One region of the Paenibacillus sp. FSL H7-0690 genome, then DNA from elsewhere that is predicted to be linked to it. Evidence: riboswitches for the same ligand, from Rfam matches in the RefSeq annotation. Region 1 holds a riboswitch; each other region holds the start of a gene.
What was found. A riboswitch is a leader RNA that binds a small molecule or an ion and turns the genes downstream of it on or off. The one in region 1 is predicted to bind thiamine pyrophosphate.
Positions count from the first base shown of each region.

Region 2: another riboswitch for thiamine pyrophosphate. It lies ahead of MHI32_RS09390 (thiamine phosphate synthase); the one in region 1 lies ahead of thiC (phosphomethylpyrimidine synthase ThiC).
Region 3: another riboswitch for thiamine pyrophosphate. It lies ahead of MHI32_RS02465 (ABC transporter substrate-binding protein); the one in region 1 lies ahead of thiC (phosphomethylpyrimidine synthase ThiC).
Region 4: another riboswitch for thiamine pyrophosphate. It lies ahead of MHI32_RS12735 (ABC transporter ATP-binding protein); the one in region 1 lies ahead of thiC (phosphomethylpyrimidine synthase ThiC).

Region 1 is NZ_CP150281.1:6,186,514-6,191,139, forward strand. It holds gene MHI32_RS27130 (phosphotransferase) at 1-157, opposite strand, end outside; gene thiC (phosphomethylpyrimidine synthase ThiC) at 243-1,985, opposite strand; TPP riboswitch at 2,086-2,198, opposite strand; gene MHI32_RS27140 (beta-galactosidase) at 2,270-4,321, opposite strand; gene MHI32_RS27145 (AraC family transcriptional regulator) at 4,492-4,626, shown strand, end outside.
Region 2 is NZ_CP150281.1:2,170,163-2,174,788, forward strand. It holds gene MHI32_RS09380 (GDSL-type esterase/lipase family protein) at 1-1,143, shown strand, start outside; gene MHI32_RS09385 (SDR family oxidoreductase) at 1,381-2,253, shown strand; TPP riboswitch at 2,341-2,442, shown strand; gene MHI32_RS09390 (thiamine phosphate synthase) at 2,555-3,160, shown strand; gene thiS (sulfur carrier protein ThiS) at 3,199-3,402, shown strand; gene MHI32_RS09400 (thiazole synthase) at 3,458-4,225, shown strand; gene thiH (2-iminoacetate synthase ThiH) at 4,259-4,626, shown strand, end outside.
Region 3 is NZ_CP150281.1:528,321-532,946, forward strand. It holds gene MHI32_RS02450 (ABC transporter ATP-binding protein) at 1-196, opposite strand, end outside; gene MHI32_RS02455 (ABC transporter permease) at 231-992, opposite strand; gene MHI32_RS02460 (MTH1187 family thiamine-binding protein) at 989-1,282, opposite strand; gene MHI32_RS02465 (ABC transporter substrate-binding protein) at 1,361-2,410, opposite strand; TPP riboswitch at 2,572-2,682, opposite strand; gene MHI32_RS02470 (hypothetical protein) at 2,841-4,292, opposite strand; gene MHI32_RS02475 (MFS transporter) at 4,365-4,626, opposite strand, start outside.
Region 4 is NZ_CP150281.1:2,910,267-2,914,892, forward strand. It holds gene MHI32_RS12725 (ABC transporter substrate-binding protein) at 1-1,005, opposite strand, end outside; gene MHI32_RS12730 (ABC transporter permease) at 1,002-1,778, opposite strand; gene MHI32_RS12735 (ABC transporter ATP-binding protein) at 1,759-2,454, opposite strand; TPP riboswitch at 2,653-2,756, opposite strand; gene MHI32_RS12740 (amino acid ABC transporter substrate-binding protein) at 2,979-3,815, shown strand; gene MHI32_RS12745 (amino acid ABC transporter permease) at 3,869-4,537, shown strand; gene MHI32_RS12750 (amino acid ABC transporter ATP-binding protein) at 4,551-4,626, shown strand, end outside.

The DNA of each region.
Region 1 (4,626 bases):
TAAGTAGAAATGGTCCTGAATCCGTTATGATTTTCCATTTAAGATTTAACCAGCCACGTTTTATTGGGGTAGCATGAAGGACTTTCAATCCAAAAAAATGATAGAAACTATTACTTAAATCCTCTAAAATGGCTTCCTCTGAACGAATCGCTTCCAATTCATCAACTCCTATCTATTCAAAGTATAAAAGAAGAAGCCGCCAATGACGACTTCTTTTAGATATTTCTTTTTAGCAGAAAAAGTTATCTATAAATAAGGCTCCCGCCTTGGAGAAACTCTTGCGCCTTCTCTTGCATTCCTGATTCAATTCTCGTCGTATTCCGGATATTATGAGAGATCTTCATACTGCAAAATTTCGGCCCGCACATGGAACAGAAATGAGCTGTTTTAGCGCCTTCCGCAGGCAATGTCTCATCATGATATTCGAGCGCTCGCTCAGGATCTAACGATAAATGAAATTGATCACGCCAACGAAATTCAAAACGGGCTTTCGAAAGAGCATTATCCCGGTCTTGTGCTCCTTTATGCCCTTTCGCCAAATCTGCGGCATGAGCCGCTATTTTATAAGTAATGACCCCTATACGTACATCTTCCTTATTAGGCAGGCCAAGATGTTCCTTCGGAGTTACGTAACATAACATAGCTGTACCGAACCAACCAATCATCGCTGCACCTATAGCAGAGGTAATATGATCATAACCAGGCGCAATATCTGTAGTCAGTGGACCTAATGTATAAAAAGGGGCTTCGTTACAAGTTTCAAGTTGCTTATCCATATTCTCTTTAATCAAGTGCATCGGCACATGTCCTGGACCCTCTACCATCACCTGTACATCATGACTCCAAGCTATAGCTGTTAATTCACCTAACGTCTCTAACTCGGCAAATTGTGCTTCATCATTCGCATCAGCAATCGAACCCGGACGTAATCCATCGCCTAGGGAAAAAGAAACATCGTACAGCTTCATGATTTCACATATCTCTTCAAAATGTGTATATAAAAAGTTCTCTTGATGATGCGCAAGACACCATGCCGCCATGATGGAGCCACCTCTTGAAACAATGCCTGTCATACGTTGTGCAGTCAACGGGATATAACGAAGCAGAACCCCCGCATGAATGGTAAAATAATCAACCCCTTGCTCCGCTTGCTCAATGAGCGTATCACGGTATACTTCCCACGTTAAATCTTCCGCTTTCCCATTCACTTTTTCCAACGCTTGATAGATAGGCACCGTTCCAATAGGAACAGGAGAATTACGGATGATCCACTCGCGTGTCGTATGAATGTTTTTACCTGTTGAGAGATCCATTATATTATCTGCACCCCAGCGGGTGGCCCATCTCATCTTCTCTACCTCTTCCTCTATGGATGAGGATACTGCGGAATTTCCTATATTGGCATTGATCTTCACTAAAAAATTGCGTCCAATAATCATTGGTTCACTCTCTGGATGATTGATATTCGCTGGAATGATGGCGCGGCCGCGGGCTACTTCATCTCTTACAAATTCCGGTGCCACATTCTCACGAATCGCAACGTATTCCATTTCCGAAGTAATAATCCCTTTGCGTGCATAATGCATTTGAGAGACATTACGCCCCTTTTTCGCTCGCAAAGGTTTTCTATGGAGCGCTGGAAACACTTCCGCCACAGCTTTTCCCGTTGCATTCCCGTTATCTTCAGGCTTCATGGTTCTTCCTTCGTACGCTTCCGCATCCCCTCGTTCCTCAATCCAGCTTAGACGATTGGGCTCTAACCCCTGACGAATATCAGTATGAATATTAGCATCCGTGTAAGCCCCGCTTGTGTCATAGACATGAATTGGGGCATTCTCCTCTTCGCCGTCTATGCCCGCAGTTGGACTAAGTGAGATCTCCCGCATAGGCACCTGAATATCAGGCCGTGAACCCTTTACATACACTTTTTGACTTGCTGGAAAAGCTGATAGATTGATTGGATCGTTGTTCAATTCGCTTGTCATCTCAATTCCTCCTATAAGGTGATTTGATCAAGCGGAGACGGTCTACTCCCCCACAAATAGAAAAGGCCACATCTGTATAAGATGCGGCCTTAGAGTAGACAAATAGAAATAGAACTCCATTTCCTCCGCTGGCATTATCCAGATCAGGTTTGACGGTCGATAGTTATAACTATCCTCTCAGCCTGGTCCCACCAAGCTCCCGTGACTATATAATTGCTACTTCAAAGTATAACCGAAAAGAGAAAATTATCCAAATCTACTCAAATGTGAGATCAATGTATACGTTAGTTTAACACCAATACCCCAAATCCTTCCAGAAGCACCTCGCCCGACAATGTTGTGCCGCTCAGTAAATCTGTTTTGGTCTCATGAAGATGGATCGTGACAGGAGTCTCACTATAATTAAGCAAAAAAGCATAACTGGAAGAAGCTCCGGTACGGACTTGCAGTTCTACCTCTTCTGGGAGCTCCAGCCAATCTGCTGGTGATTGTAGATCAATTAAATTTATGATCTCAGCCGCTGCCTGTTCATTAAATACGGCTCCGTAATACCAAACCTCACCCTTGCCGCGACGATTTCTAGTTACCGCCGGTTTTCCCGCATAATAATCAGAGGCGTAGACCGCCATCACTTCAACCGAAGCTTCCTCTATTTTGAGAATATCATTAAAGTCATCTGCTCCTGTAACGACTTCGGTCACGCCCGACCAGCTAATTGTTGTTGGCTGACGACTGCCCTTAACCATTGTGAATTCTTCAACTGTGATCCCGCATAGATCCTTAGCAGCACCTGGGAAAGGACGCATATAACATTGTCCGCGCTCATCCTTATAGCCGGTTCTACAGCCGAAGATCAGTTTGCCGCCTTGCTGAACATATTCATCCAGCAGTGCTGCTGTCTCATCTGTCATAATCGCTGGGTGAGGATAGATAAGCACGTCGTACCTTGCAAGCTCCTCCAGCGTTGTTTTTTTGCGTAAATAGAGTACGTCATTCGGGATATGCTTCCGCTGAAGCGCCTTGTACCACTCCTTATTGCTCTTCCACATAAACGGGCCATGCCAAACATCGTATTCTCCATCCCACTCATTGTCATAATCACGAACAATAGCAATGTTAGCCTGATTACGAGTACCGACAAACGCATGACCTGCTGCTGCCAGCTCCTGACCGATCTGCCCCGCTTCCCGCACTCTCCGGTTAGGCTGATTATGATAGTCATTGATTCCATGCCAATAAATTTCATTGCCCATCGTAGCTGTCCGCCAGCGGAAATATAACACCATATCTGCTCCATGAGCGATCGACTGATAGGTCCATAACCGCATCTGCCCGGGCTTTGGAGAAGGCATATCCATCCGGTTCACCCAGCCACCCGGGCCCGACTGCTGCTCCATAATGCAGAAATTCGGGGATATCGAACGAACAACAGATAACGACAGTCCCCAGCCTCTATCATTCAGCGGATTCCGCTCATTCGGGTCATAAAAAATAGTAGAGAACTGAGGATAGGAATCATAGCTGAAGAAATCCAACAGTTCATCCGTCATTTCATGGCTATCGAGATGCCCGAACAGACCGTTCGTGGTTACCCACTGCTTAGGGGCAAGTTTACGGATGATATCCGCTTGGTTTTTGGCAAAAGAATTTGTATTGTCCGAAATAAACCGTTTTTCATCCAATGCCTGATGAGGATTGGGTTGCTTCGGTACTGGAGTCGGACGTGGAAGATAGACCTGAGACCAGTCACTATAGCTTTGATTCCAAAAAACAGCTCCCCAAGCCTCGTTCAAATGCTCAAGTGTAACATATTTCTGCTGTAGCCATTCCCGGAAAGCCTTATGGTCACTCTCCGAATAAAATTCACTGATCTCACAGTTGAGCTCATTATCAATTTGCCAGCCAACTACACCCGGATGATTGCCGTAATGTTCAGCCATTTGTTCTGCAATACGTGCACACAGTTCCCGGTATTTAGGACTGCTGTAATTATAATGACGGCGCATGCCATGCTGAAGTGTAACACCTTCGTAGGTAACATTTAAAACTTCGGGATACTTATCAGTCAACCAAGCTGGAGGCGTCGCCGTCGGAGTACCAAGTACAACCTGAAGACCATATTTATGTGCTAGATCAATCGCCCGATCAAAGAGCCCGAACTGAAACTGCCCTTCTGCCGGTTCAAAAATAGACCAAGCAAACTCCCCCATCCGAATGATCGTAAAGCCGAGTTCACGCATCCGGCGATAATCGTCCTCCCACATGTTTTCTGGCCAGTGCTCCGGATAATAACAGACGCCAAGCTCGAATTTTTCAGTTGCGACAGGTTTCTTCATCATTACCTCCAAAGTATTAAAAATATGCTTTCAATATTTTATAATTCTATTGTAGTATCAATGATAAGAGGTCTTATATAACAAAATATTGCTATCATATAACAATCTTGCGTTCATTGCCTTAATCCAACTTGCGCTCTGTTGCGCTACAGAAACGGGTGCTGCCAAACATGAAGAAACAATGGTATTTGCCGACACCGGCTTTTTCGAAATATGTCTGTTATCCTGAATTTTTGGGACATTACACTCACTTTCCACAACATACAGAGAGAAGAAGCGAAGGTTTTCTGGGGAGTTATAACCTG
Region 2 (4,626 bases), 2.9 Mb from region 1:
GGTTCGACAGAAGCAATGTATGAAAATTACCTTAAAGAAGTCTATCTCCCTGCGATTCAAGCCCGGGGTATGATACCAGTACTGGTAACCCCAATGTCCAGAATTAAAGGGAATGCAAGTCCGGGATATATCTATGAAAATTCTTTTAAATCAAGAAAGTTTGTAGATATTCTTAAACGGGTCGCAGATGAATCTGGAGTTACACTTATTGACCTTAACTCGGAAAGTCTGAAATATTATAACGAGATCGGTGTAGAAGCAATAACAGCCCTCTTCATGTCTATTGAAGCCGGAGAAACGCCAGGCAAAACAAATGACGGAAGTTACGCTAACGGGCATCCTTCAAAGAAAGTCGATGGGACTCATTTTAAAGAAGTGCTCGCCAAACAATTTTCACGGATGATTGTCACGGAGCTTGTAGAGAAAGGTGCTACTGGCGATTCTACTGCTGCCTCCATTACTCCTTACCTTAAAGGGAACGTTAAGCATGCGGCACTAACAGGGAACTGGGGTAAGATTTTTCCGGAAATAACGAATGATACGACGACTGGGGAAGCTGCTTATTACCGTAATCAAATTGAAAAATTAATCCAGCTGGGAGTAATGGGCAAAGACCGTCAAGGGAATTTTAATCCGGATACGGAGATGACAGTTGCTGAATTCACACGCAGTATTTCTAAGTTAATGAAAGTGGAAAGATCTGATGTTGCCTATTATCCGAAAGGTAGGCTGTCACGTGAATCGATGGGTGCTATTCTCTATGACGTTTACCAAATAAAGTTTGCTAATAAACCTAAGTACATGACTGATTATAACGGCACAGCAGTAGTGCCAGGAGATCCTGGCTATGATTCGAATTTGGAGCCAGGAGCTAGAGGTGCGATGTACTATCCTCTTGTATCCTGGACGCAGCTTGTTGATACAGCGGACATTTCTCCTTATTTAATTTCAAAAGTGAAAAGTGCATATGAATTAGGACTCATTAGATCTGAAGTGGGGATTGCCAGAGGCGAAATGGTCAATGGGACAGAACTAGAACCTAAAGCTATAGTGACCCGGGAGAAAGCGGCCAAAGCTCTGTACTTTATGTGGGTGCTGGAACATGAAGTGAATGCAGAAAATCATGTTTCTTCTCTAAAATAGTCAGGGTGAACAATTCAAGGCACAGCAGCGATGCTGTGTCTATTTGTATGCAGTGAATTCCTCTCCACTTACAGCAGTATATCTCTCACGGTTGTTTATATCTACTTTCATTGTGGTAAGTAAGATTCGTAAAGCGATTTAAGAAAATGACAAACCCAGCGTATAAACGTGCATAGTTGTGCCATCCTAAGACGATCAGTTAACTATCAATTTGCTTAACGAGAGGAGATAGGGAAGATGTCAGGCAACAATAAACAAGCTACAAAAACCTTACCCCCACAGGAGCAGTATCATCAGCCAGGGATTGAGAGTGAAATGACGCCGCTGCCCAAATACGAGCCGGCAAATTATAAAGCAGCAGGTAAACTGCAAGACAAGGCGGCGTTAATTACCGGTGGAGACAGCGGAATTGGGCGTGCAGTTGCTGTGCTTTTTGCTAAAGAAGGCGCTGATGTGGTCATTTCATATCTTAATGAACACTCAGATGCAGAGGAAACTAAACGTCAGGTCGAGCAGGAAGGCCGCAAATGTATCCTAATTCCAGGTGATATCGGTGACGAGAAATTCTGTAAAGATCTTATTAAACAGACGGTGGAGGGCTTAGGAAAGCTTGATATTCTCATCAATAACGCGGCAGAGCAACATCCGCAAGCTAAGATCGAGGATATTACTTCCGAGCAGCTTGAGCGTACTTTCCGTACGAATATATTTGCGATGTTCTATTTAACAAAAGCAGCTATGCCTCATTTAAAAGCAGGATCTACCATTATAAATACAACTTCAATTACCGCTTATCGCGGAAGCCCGCAGCTGCTGGACTATTCATCAACTAAAGGAGCTATTCTTAGCTTCACACGATCCTTGTCCACGAATCTGGCAGAGAAGGGCATACGGGTAAACGGTGTTGCTCCAGGTCCAATCTGGACACCGCTGATTCCCTCTACCTTTGATGCAAAACAGGTTAGCGAGTTTGGAGGTACACAGCCTATGAAACGGCCTGGACAACCAGAAGAGCTGGCACCAGCCTATGTATATCTGGCCTCTGACGATTCCAGTTATGTGACTGGACAGGTTATTCATGTAAATGGTGGCGAGGTAGTAAACGGTTAGATCAGAACAGCTAATGTGAATAAATGGGTGTATTTCAATAAAAAAATATGTTACTATAAACCACGTTAGCATTTTAAAATTGTATATTTATGTCACTAGGGGTGCCGATTGGCTGAGACGGAATGGATTTCCGGACCCTTTGAACCTGATCTGGTTAAGACCAGCGTAGGGAAGTGGAGAACGAATTTCTGTTATCGGGCTATTTGTAGTGCCGTCTATATACAGATTCTGACTGCCTTCCTTACGGGGGCAGTTTTTTTGTTTTTTACTGACCTACAGGGAAGTGAGAGAGGAGATCGTGATGTTGCAAGCTGAGATCCATCTAATATCAGACGGCAAGCTACAGCTGAGACATTTTGTTGAACTAGCTGTCACGGTGCAGACATGGGTCGATTATATTCACCTGAGAGATAAGCAATGTCCTGCATGCGAACTGCTCGCTGCGGCACAGGAGCTGTTGGCTGCCGGTATGCCCGCTACCAAACTGATAATCAGCGACCGGATCGATGTAGCCTTGGCAGCTGGTGCCGCGGGGGTTCAGTTGGCTTGGCACAGTCTGAGTCCGGTTACAGCCCGGCGAATTGCACCTCAGCTTCGGCTGGGGAGATCGGTTCATTCTCCGGAAGAAGCGGCAAATGCCTCAGAGCAGGGAGCTGATTATTGCTTGTTTGGTCATGTATTTCCCTCGGATAGCAAGTTAGGGCTGCCCGCACGTGGGTTAGAGCTGCTTGCAGAAACGGTGAAGACCAGCTCTATTCCTGTAATTGCGATTGGCGGAATTAGCCCCGCTAATGCGGCGCAGATCATCAGGAAAGGTGCGGCAGGAGTTGCTGTGATGTCCGGTATTTGCGGAGCGGATGATCCTTATGAGGCCGCCAAAGCTATTCATAAGGCGGTTCATTCATAGCCTGGAGGTAACAGCATGGGCGAAGGGGGTGATTCAGAATGAAGCTGTTGATTAACGGGAAATCCGCAGAGTGTTCTGGTGGTATTCAAACTATAGCTGATTTGATCAGTCTTCCTGAGTGGTCGGGTTGTCTGATGATCATTGAGCTGAATGGAGAAATTGTCAGTAAGGAGAATTATGAAAGTACTGCTCTGAGCGAGGATGATCGTTTGGAACTGGTGCACTTTGTTGGTGGGGGTTGAGATGGAGCGGTATAGAATTTTGAGAAATTTATACGAACCAAAGGGAGGTAATTTCATGCATGACCCGTTACATATTGGCGGCATCGAATTAACCAGTAGATTATTTATCGGAACCGGAAAATATAGCCGGAATACGTTGATCCCCGAAGTGATCGCAAGCTCTGGTTCTCAGGTGATTACTGTAGCGCTTCGCCGAGTGGACCCGCAAGGTGGAGCAGAAAATATCATGAACCACATTCCCGGCCACATGACTCTTCTGCCTAATACCTCAGGAGCGCGTACAGCGGAAGAGGCAGTCCGTATTGCAAGATTAGCAAGAGCTGCGGGACTGGGGAACTGGGTCAAGATCGAAGTGATCAATGATCAGAAATACCTGCTTCCAGATAATCTGGAGACCATACGAGCTACAGAGATTTTAGCAGCGGAGGGTTTTGTAGTATTGCCATATATGAGTCCGGACCTTTCGGCTGCTTTACGTCTGAGAGATGCCGGTGCTGCTGCTGTGATGCCGCTTGGTGCGCCGATCGGGACGAATCGCGGCCTGCGCACTAAGGAGCTTGTGCGTATTCTTATTGAAGAAGTGAATTTGCCGATTATTGTAGACGCCGGGATTGGCAAGCCCTCGGAAGCGGCGGAAGCAATGGAGATGGGGGCCGCTGCTGTTCTGCTTAATACGGCTATTGCAACGGCACGTAATCCGCTCGTCATGGCGGAAGCGTTCCGCGAGGCGATATCCGCTGGCCGCAAAGCTTATTTGGCAGGACTCGGTCCTGTAGAAGAAGTTGCTTTTGCTTCGTCACCGTTGACTGGATTTTTGAACTGAATTTGATAGGTCACGAAAGGAGGGAAGATTAGCATGAGCTTTTTTGACACACTGGCCCGCTTGGAGCAGTATCCTTATGAGCAGCTGTGGAAGGAGTTCCGGGAGGATGACGTTAAGCGGGCGCTTGGAAAAGACAAGCTGAACGAAAATGATTTGCTGGCATTGCTCTCTCCGGCAGCAACGCCGCTGCTAGAGGAGATGGCGTTGGCTGCACAGCGACTGACCCGTGCACATTTTGGTTATTCGATGCAGCTGTTCACACCGATGTATCTTGCGGATTTTTGTGTGAATCATTGTACCTACTGCAGCTTCAGCTCCATTTATGATTTTCCGCGCAAAAAGCTGTCCTTGGAGGAGGTCCGCAGGGAGGCTGAGAAGATTGCAGCTACAGGTCTGCGGCA
Region 3 (4,626 bases), 1.3 Mb from region 1:
AGGTGCTTTTTCCGCAGCCGGAAGGACCAACGATCGAAACGAACTCTTGTTGCTCTACCTTGAGAGAGACATTATTCAGAACTTTCGTCTCACGGCGACGATGGGAAAAAGATTTGGAGATGCCGCTCACTTCAAGGGCGGGTGCCACGGTATGAGCTTCAGGAGAGCTTATGACTTCTGTTGTTCTGTGTTGCATTTGCGTCGCTTGAGACATACAGGCATCTTCCTTTCTATGAGTTACGGCGCGGCTTCCAGCGAACCAGCCATTTTTCCAGCAATGCAATAATAGCAAAGAGTACAAGACTTAAAAGTACAATAATAACAATAGCGACAAACATCCGATCCGTACGATATGCGGATTTCTGCAGGAGCATATAATAACCAATACCTTTATCCGCGCCAATCCACTCAGCGACCACGGCGCCCATAACCGCATAAGTAGCAGATATTTTTACGCCGGAAAATAGTGCCGGGATAGAAGAGGGCAGCTCCAGCTTGGTGAAGATTTGCCACTTGCTTGCGCCAGCCATTTTCATATAATTCATCATGACCTGATCACTTTGGGCCAGACCGCCCATCGCAGCGACAGCTACCGGGAAGAAACATACTAGTGTAATCAGCACGATTTTGGGCAAAAGACCAAAGCCGAACCAGATAATGAGCAGGGGTCCGAGCGCGATGGAGGGAACATTTTGACTCAGAATAATAAGTGGATAAAAAGCCCGTCTAGCCCAAGGCAAAAGATGCAAAAGCAAAGCAACGATCAGGCCTACCCCCGTACCAATGGGAAAACCAATTAAAGTGAGCCGCAGCGTAGCCATCGTATGAGCCCAAAGACCAGAAGCGTTACTGGTGGATTCACGGGCAATATCAGCTGGACTCGGCAGAATCCAGGATTCAATATGAAATACAGATACAGATAGCTGCCATACGGTTAAAAAGAAGACGACCGCCACAAGGGGCGGCCATATTAGCTTCCAGGTCGATCTCACGGCCGATATTTCTCCGTCAGTTTATCCATGCTGATTCCGTTAGGATTATGAGCGATTTTGATCTGCGAAATTACGCTTGGACTGCCTGCTTCGATCAACGCCTCCTGCATCTGACGCACAACCTCCAGCAGCTCGCTAAGCTCACCTTCCATTGTGGTTTCCAGCGGATTCACTTGATGTTTAACACCGGATTTCTGAATGACCTCAATCGCTTTATCTACGTATGGGATGGAATCCTCATTGTTCGGAGTTTTTGGAATTACTTGAATGCTTAGTAGGGTGTTAGCCACAATAATCAATCCTCTCATTTTATAAGGTAAGTTCAAAAAGCCAACTTTGATAACGAAGTAATTCATTACAATTGTTGTTTACTCCGCCGGTAAAAAATCATTACTGAATGCACTAGCAGCATCCAGCGGTTTATCCAGCAACTTCAGATCATACATCCAGTCGCCGTAATTTTGCCAGACCTCGGTTTTTTGCTCGCCCCAGCGGGCAGCATCGTCCTTGTATTTTGGGCTAAGCCATTTTTGGCTAGCTAGGACAAGGTCGGCGTCCAGGTCAGGAACGGCCTTCGATAACATACCGGCAGCCTCTTCCGGATGATCTATGGCATATTGATAACCTTTTGATGTGGCTTTCATGAAGGCCTTCACCAGATCAGGATGATCTGCAATTTGCTTCTCACTCGTCGTCAGCACAGGCGTGTAATAATCGAGCTGCGGCGCATAATCCTTTAAGTACAGCATATCCAATGGCTCGCCACGCAACTCAGCCTCAACACCAGTCCAAGCGTAGAAAATCCAGGCGAAATCAATGTCACGTTTGACGGCGGTAAAATAATCAGCTTCACCGATACTGATCAGCTTCACCTTTTTCACATCGCCACCTTCAGGATCCATGATGGCTTTCATGGCTGCTTCTTCGGCCGGTGAGCCCCAGCCTCCGTAGGTTTTACCTTCGAAATCCTTTGGTGATTTAATATTGCGATCTACTGGAGCGGCGAATCCCGACGTATTATGCTGAATAATAGCTGCTATCGAGACAAGGGGTACGCCTTGTAGACGGGCTAGTGTTAATCCTTCTTGGGCGCTGATGCCAAATGCAGCTTCGCCAGAAGTAACCATAGTATCAGAACCCGCTGCGCCTGGCTGAACGATCTCGACGTCCAGACCTTCTTCAGCGTAGTAACCAAGATCCTTAGCTACGTATAGACCGGTATGATTCGTGTTCGGTGTCCAGTCGAGTGCGACTTTAACTTTGGTGAGCTCTTTTGGAGCATCCGTCCCAGCCGCAGCAGTTGGATCAGTAGCATTTGCTTTGTTTCCGGCTGTATTCCCATTGTTGCTGCCGCATCCGGCAATGGCAAGAATGAGTACACAGGTGAGGCACAACGTAAGTGCTTTTTTAAGGTGCATGTCTTCTTCTCTCCTTAAAGGTTACAAGAATCCCGTCTTCACAACATGAACCGTAAAGTGTAGTATGTACGTTTTTCTACATCTTTTAGTGATCTTACAAAAAAAGCGCCCCGAGTGATCGGGACGCTGGCTTGGCGCAAGGTTAGTTAAGGTCACAGGGACCAGAACCAATTGGCGATTCCTACGCTGGCATTATCCAGATCAGGTATAAGGGTCAGTATCTTGTGGGATACAATCTCAGCCGGCCAATTCCAGCACCCCTGGTTCTATGAAGTTAACGGGTATTTCTATGTGCAATATAAGTAAGTATAAGTTTTGTACCCATACTTTATATCTTATATTTCTCGCATACGGTGTATTATAGACGGCTGTACTCGGAATGTCTAGTAGTGCACTCCTGAATTTTTCCAATCCAGTAGTTTCTTTTTTGCTAGTCTAGATCTTTATATTTTTTGCGGTGACGCCGTTTAAGCTCACTAACCAGCGCCCCTAGCGTGAGGACAACGCTGATCAGAATCCCGCTCATGATCACGAAGAGGGCAAGAAATTCAAAGGGAGAATAACCAATCATTTTACTCCATTGAATCTTTCCATCCAGATCGTCAATGACCTGATTCATGCCGTAAATCCCGCTTACTACCGTAAATACAGTAAGAATCATCAGCAGATTATCCCGTCGCTTGGATTGAAACTTATCCTGATACTGAAACAGGTCATTTAAAGTTTCTTTCACTTCCTCGAACAAAGCGTCGTTTCCGTATACTTTACGCAGCTGAAGAAATATCTCCCGGCCCTGCGACTGGGAAATCAACTCCAAGAAGTAGAACTTTGCCGAGAACTTATTAATGGAGTAGATTAGATTGTCTATTTCCTCATAATCATGATTAATCCGAAGTCGGGAGTGCATATTGGCTAGCTTTAGCAGAACGATTTTGTGGAAAATATTGAGTAAAAATCCGTAATAATATTGCCCGTACATCTGGTTGGCTAGACTAACAGCAATCTCCTGTTCAGCGCGGGTCATGCAGCAAAAGGTCTGCTCATTCATCATATAATACGTGTCTGGACCCCAGCGATTATAGGAGTGTTCATGACAATAGTTCGCAATATATGCTGGATCGCTGGCACTGGCATAGGGCTTTCCGTTCAGATCAATTCCATCAAGCTGTGAGGCACGATAGCGCAGATTTACACTAATCTCATCAGAGCTTTCTTCATTCTGAAAGCCATAAAAAGCTTGCACCTGCATTCTTTCATCTACGAAAAAAGGAAGGGTCTCGAAATAAGCCCCATTGATATCCGATTGATCCAGATATGGCTCCAGTCCATCCACCAAATTTCGGAAGACAAAATCCTCTACCATCTCATAGGTCTGTTCCCCGCAATGAATATAAGTGTAATCATCCTGTATGAAGGTATTCTCTAGCGCACGGAAACGATCCGCGAATTCTAGGGCAATACTAAAGGGAATTGAATCCCCCTCCAGTTGGACACGTATCGTCACGAATCCAAGCTGAAAAGGACATATGAATATATCCGTCGAGAGAATTTTGAAAAATATAGATTGCTGCGGAATCTCCAGAATGCAGTCGAGATTATTTACTCTGGAAAAACGGCGAAACGAGTCGGCATCCTTCCTGCGTGGAAAAAGGACATGTGCAGCAAACGGTAAATAGGTGCGCTCCATTCGTTCATGGGAAACACAGTAGCCATCTCCGTAGTAGGCAGCTTCAAGCTCTTTATTATCCAGAAAAAAACGTGTGAAGCCGTCGTCCTGTAATTGCTGGATAAGCTGCTTAGAATCGCCCTTTTTTATAGAAAAGGGAAATATAAACTGCATGAGCGCAGTATGTAACAAAGGCTCAGTTGAAGACTCATTCATTCATCGTCCATCCTTGTGCTCAGAATATGCTTATAGATCACATTACCCTAAAAGGATAACGTTGATACTGTTCTAAATACGGGAACTCTTTCCTTTCACCGCTTGCATGGATTGGAACCTCCATGCGGCAATGCTTAGCAGAAACAAGAAGGCGGCAAAAGCGGCCAGTAATCCGGCTGTTTGTGCCACTTCTAAATGGTCCATAGACCAGCCCATAAACAGAGGTAGCAAAGCACCGCCAACACCTCCGGAAGCAATCATAATGCTGGGTGTTGACTCTTCGGTGCCAGGCAGCATTTTGCTGGAGAAGACTAAAGCAATGGAGAAAATACCG
Region 4 (4,626 bases), 3.3 Mb from region 1:
ATCTTCTGGTAGAAGATCGTTGGTGGATAACCACAGCTGAACCTTTTCCCAAGATGTCGGGTCTTGATAACCAAAAGATTGATCGCCAGCATTCATCAGTGGCAGTAGAATCTCAAGACTTTTTTTCTCAATCTCCTTGTCGAGCGGTGAAGTTGCATCTTCATGTGCAACCAGTAAATCCAGGGCTTGTTCAGGATTCTGCTCCACAAATATCTGTCCTTTTGTTATGGCATTTAGAAATTTTTTGAAGTAGGCTTCAGAATTTTGCAATCCTTGTTCGCTGGCCACCAGCACAAGCTCATAATAGTCAGGTACTCCGTAATCCGTTGGATTAAGCGAGGTGACTGGATGTCCCTCTTTTTCAAGGATCAGTTGTTCATGGTTGATGAACCCGCCCATTATTGCGTCCACTTGTCCTGTAGAGATCGCAGGGATAAGGTCAAAACCTACGTCAATCAGCTTGGCGGATGAAGGATCGCCTCCATCACTCTGGATCATTGTCCGAATCATTGCTTCATAGAGCGGAATGGAGGAATAGCCGATTTGTTTTCCTGCGAGCTCTTTGGGACTATGAATACTGCCTGCCTGAGGAACCATCAGATGATTCAGTGGATGCCGCACGATAGCTGCAATCGAACGTACAGGAATTTTCTCGCCGCGTGCCATAAGTACCTGAGGCTGATAGCTGAGCGCTAGATCAATTTGATTTGCTGCTACAAGCTTTAGGGCGTCATTGCTGTCCGCAGGCATTTTGATCTCGACATCCAAACCTTCCTCTTGGAAAAAACCTTGCTGTTGCGCAGCGTATAGAAAGGAATGAACGACATTGGGATACCAATCAAGCATAATCGTCAGTTTGTGTGACTGCTTATTTTCGGTGTTGGAGGAACCGGTTTGGGAGTTGCTATTTAGCTTGTCTGCCTTCCCGCAGCTGCTTAAGAGCAAAAGTGTGCATACTAGAAATACAGAAATAAGTCCTCGTTGTGGGGATTTTAATTGATTCATTGGTTAGATCCTCTTTTCTTTAAAAATAATTGTTCGAGTAAAGCTATCGCCAGAAAAAGTACAACACCAAGCGCGGACAGCAGAAATACAGCCGCAAACATTTCATCGCTCTGCATATTTCCGGCCATTCTGCGGCTGAAGTAACCGAGTCCTTTACTGCCGCCGAGCCATTCCCCGATAGTAGCTCCGATGACGCAGTATACAATGGACAGCTTTAAGCCAGAGAAAAAAGCAGGCAATGCCAGTGGAATTTGGGTTTTGACAAGCAGCTGCCAGCGGTTTGCACCAAATGTTAATAATAAGTCCTTGTAAGTCTGGCCACTTGTACGAAGTCCATCATATGTACTCACTACGACTGGAAAAAAAGCCGTCAAAAACACCACAGCCACTTTGCTCCACAGCGTATATCCGAACCACATAATAAAAATGGGGGATAGCGCAATTAATGGGACCGTCTGGCTAATGATAAGGAAGGGATAGATGGCCTTTTCTACGGGGCGAAACAGGAACATTCCAATGCCCAGCAATACACCAAAAATCACAGAAAGGACAAAACCCACCAGTATCTCCTGTAACGTCGCCAATAAATGCTGTCCAAATAATAATTGCCTGTGCTCGATCAATGCGATGCCAATAGATGAAGGTGCAGGGAGAATAAAGGCTGGAATCAAGTGAAGGCGAACAGCTGACTCCCAGATTACAAGAATGAGCAGTACCAGAAGAAGGAAGGGACCATAGTTGTCTAGATGTTTTTTAAAAGGTATAGGTTGCATGCAATCTTCGCTCCAACTCTGCCCGTAGTGCTATAAACCGGGGTTCATAGTTCATCTTATAATGTCTTGGTTTTGGTAGATCGACAATGATCTCCTGTAATTCGCTGTGCGCACCGCCAGATAATAAATAAATCCGGTCACTGAGCAATAGGGCTTCTTCCAGATCATGAGTGATGAGCATAATCGTCTGATTCAGTTCACCCCATAACTTCAACAGCCAACGGTGTATCTCACGTTTGGTCATGGCATCGAGAGCGCCAAAGGGCTCATCCAGCAGCATAAGACCACTTCCGCCTCCAGCCACTAAGGTGCGCAGAAATGCTACTCGCTGTTTCATACCTCCCGAAAGTTCATGGGGATAAGCCTTCTCTACATCTGTTAAGCCGAAGCGGGCCAACATTTCCCGAATCTGAGTGATCGTTTTCTGTTTACTAAATCTGGGCTTGATCTCCCAGGGCAAAAGGCAGTTGTCGAGCACTGTTCTCCAAGGCAGCAATAAATCCTGCTGAGGCATATAAGCGATCTGACCTAAACGACTAGCGGTTGAGGGGAGCGTAGGGAGTTTTATTTTTCCATGAGTAGGTTCGAGTAAACCGGCAACCGTTTTGAAAAATGTGCTTTTCCCGCATCCGCTAGCACCTACTACGGAGACGAATTCCCCTTGCCTGATATCCATGGATAGATTTGCGAATACAGGGGGTTGTTCAGTTTCCGGAAAAGAGTAGGTTAGGCCTTGAATAGATAAAATGGTCGTGATGATCTAACCTCCTAATATTTTTGTGGAGCGTCTAAACAAATAAAGACCCATCCATTTCCAGAGGAAATGAATGGGTCAAAAAGTTCATTCTGCATAATAACACTTAACATGCTTGATGAAAATTCTGCTCCACTTCCCTCCGCTGGTATGATCCAGATCAGGTTCCAAGGGTCCGGAGCTTGAAGCTCCGTCTCAGTCGGCCGACTCCCCTAGTGAAATAACAGGTCCATATTAATTTGTTTATAAATATACCATATCTTTCTGAGAAGTAAAGAGAGAAAGAAGTGAAGGATTAATCCAAGATTGGGTAAGATATAAGTAGAAATCTAGTTAATATTACAATTCCGATGTATATAATCGGAAAAAAGTATTGACGATCATGTGATGGCAGTGTACTATTCAATTTACCGGAAAAAAACCGGATAGAGAGAGGGGATTTAATAATGAAAAAATGGAGTTTAACTATTATATTGGCGTTAACCGTGGTTCTTGTAGCGGCTTGCGGCAATAATTCGAATACCAATACGGCTGCTGAACCAACAGCTGGAACGAATGGTGGAGCAGCATCTTCAGCGCAAAACAGTTTGGAGGCTGTGAAGGCCAGCGGCAAATTGCGGATAGGTACAGAAGGGACTTATGCACCTTTTACTTATCATGACACTGCGGGGAAATTGACGGGTTTTGACGTGGAAATTGCCGAAGAAGTAGCCAAACGTTTAGGTGTTGAAGCTGAATTTTTTGAAACTCAGTGGGATGGTATTTTTGCTGGGATGGATGCGAAACGGTTTGATGTCATTTTTAATGAAGTTTCCATTAACGAAGATCGCAAAGTGAAATATGATTTCTCTGAACCCTATATTGTATCCAAGGCAGTATTGATCGTGAGCGAAAACAATGAGGATATTAAGACCTTTGCTGATCTAAAGGGTAAAAAAGCCGGACAATCCCTGACCAGTAACTTATCCGACATCGCTCGTGAGAACGGTGCTGAAATCGTAGCTACGGACGGTTTCAATCAAGCGATGGACCTGCTGACTTCGGGACGTATTGATGCAACTGTGAATGATGGCTTGTCTTATCTGGATCTGAAAAAACAAAAACCAGATGCAAAAATTAAAGTGGTTGATGAGATTCCTGAAGGCTCACAAAGTGCCGCGGTATTCCTGAAAGGCAATGATGAGCTGGTGAATGCGGTCAGTGATGCGATTAAAGAGATGAAAAGTGATGGAACGTACTTGAAAATTTCCGAGAAATACTTTGGAGCTGACGTTTCAAAATAATACAAGGCTAGCAAGGCTAATTAAGCCTAGAAGCTAAAAAGGATGTCTGAATAATGGATGACCGCAAAATACAAATTTTCTTAGATACACTGCTACCCCTGCTTAAAGCCGGGGTGGCTTTTACCATTCCGTTGGCGCTACTTTCCTTTGTGCTTGGATTGATTTTGGCGATCCTAACCGCGTTGGCACGTCTTTCACCGTGGGTAATTCCGAAGCTAATCGCCCGTTTTTATGTATGGGTCATTCGGGGAACCCCGTTGTTAGTGCAGCTATTTATTATATTTTATGGTTTGCCGGCTGTTGGTATTGTACTCGACCCTTTCATTGCCGCCACCATTGGATTTACCCTTAGCGTAGGGGCTTATTCATCGGAAATCGTACGCGCTGCTATCCTGTCGATACATAAAGGCCAGTGGGAAGCTGCCTTCTCAGTCGGGATGACTCGTGGGCAGGCTCTGCGCCGCGTAATTCTGCCACAAGCTGCACGCGTTTCTGTACCGCCGTTATCCAATTCTTTTATTAGCTTGGTCAAAGATACATCGCTTGCAGCGATCATCACCTATACGGAGATGTTTAGAACTGCTCAGCAGGTAGCCTCTACCACTTATGAGCCTCTGCTGGTATACTCCGAAGCAGGATTGTTTTATTTAGTGTTCTGTTCTGTGCTGTCGGCGCTGCAAAATTACTTGGAGAAACGACTCGATCGTTACTCTGCGACCTAAAGGAGAGATACTTGTGATTGAAATCATTAATTTGCATAAATCCTTCGGTGCACTCCAAGTGTTAAAGGGTATTGATCTGAAAATGGAGC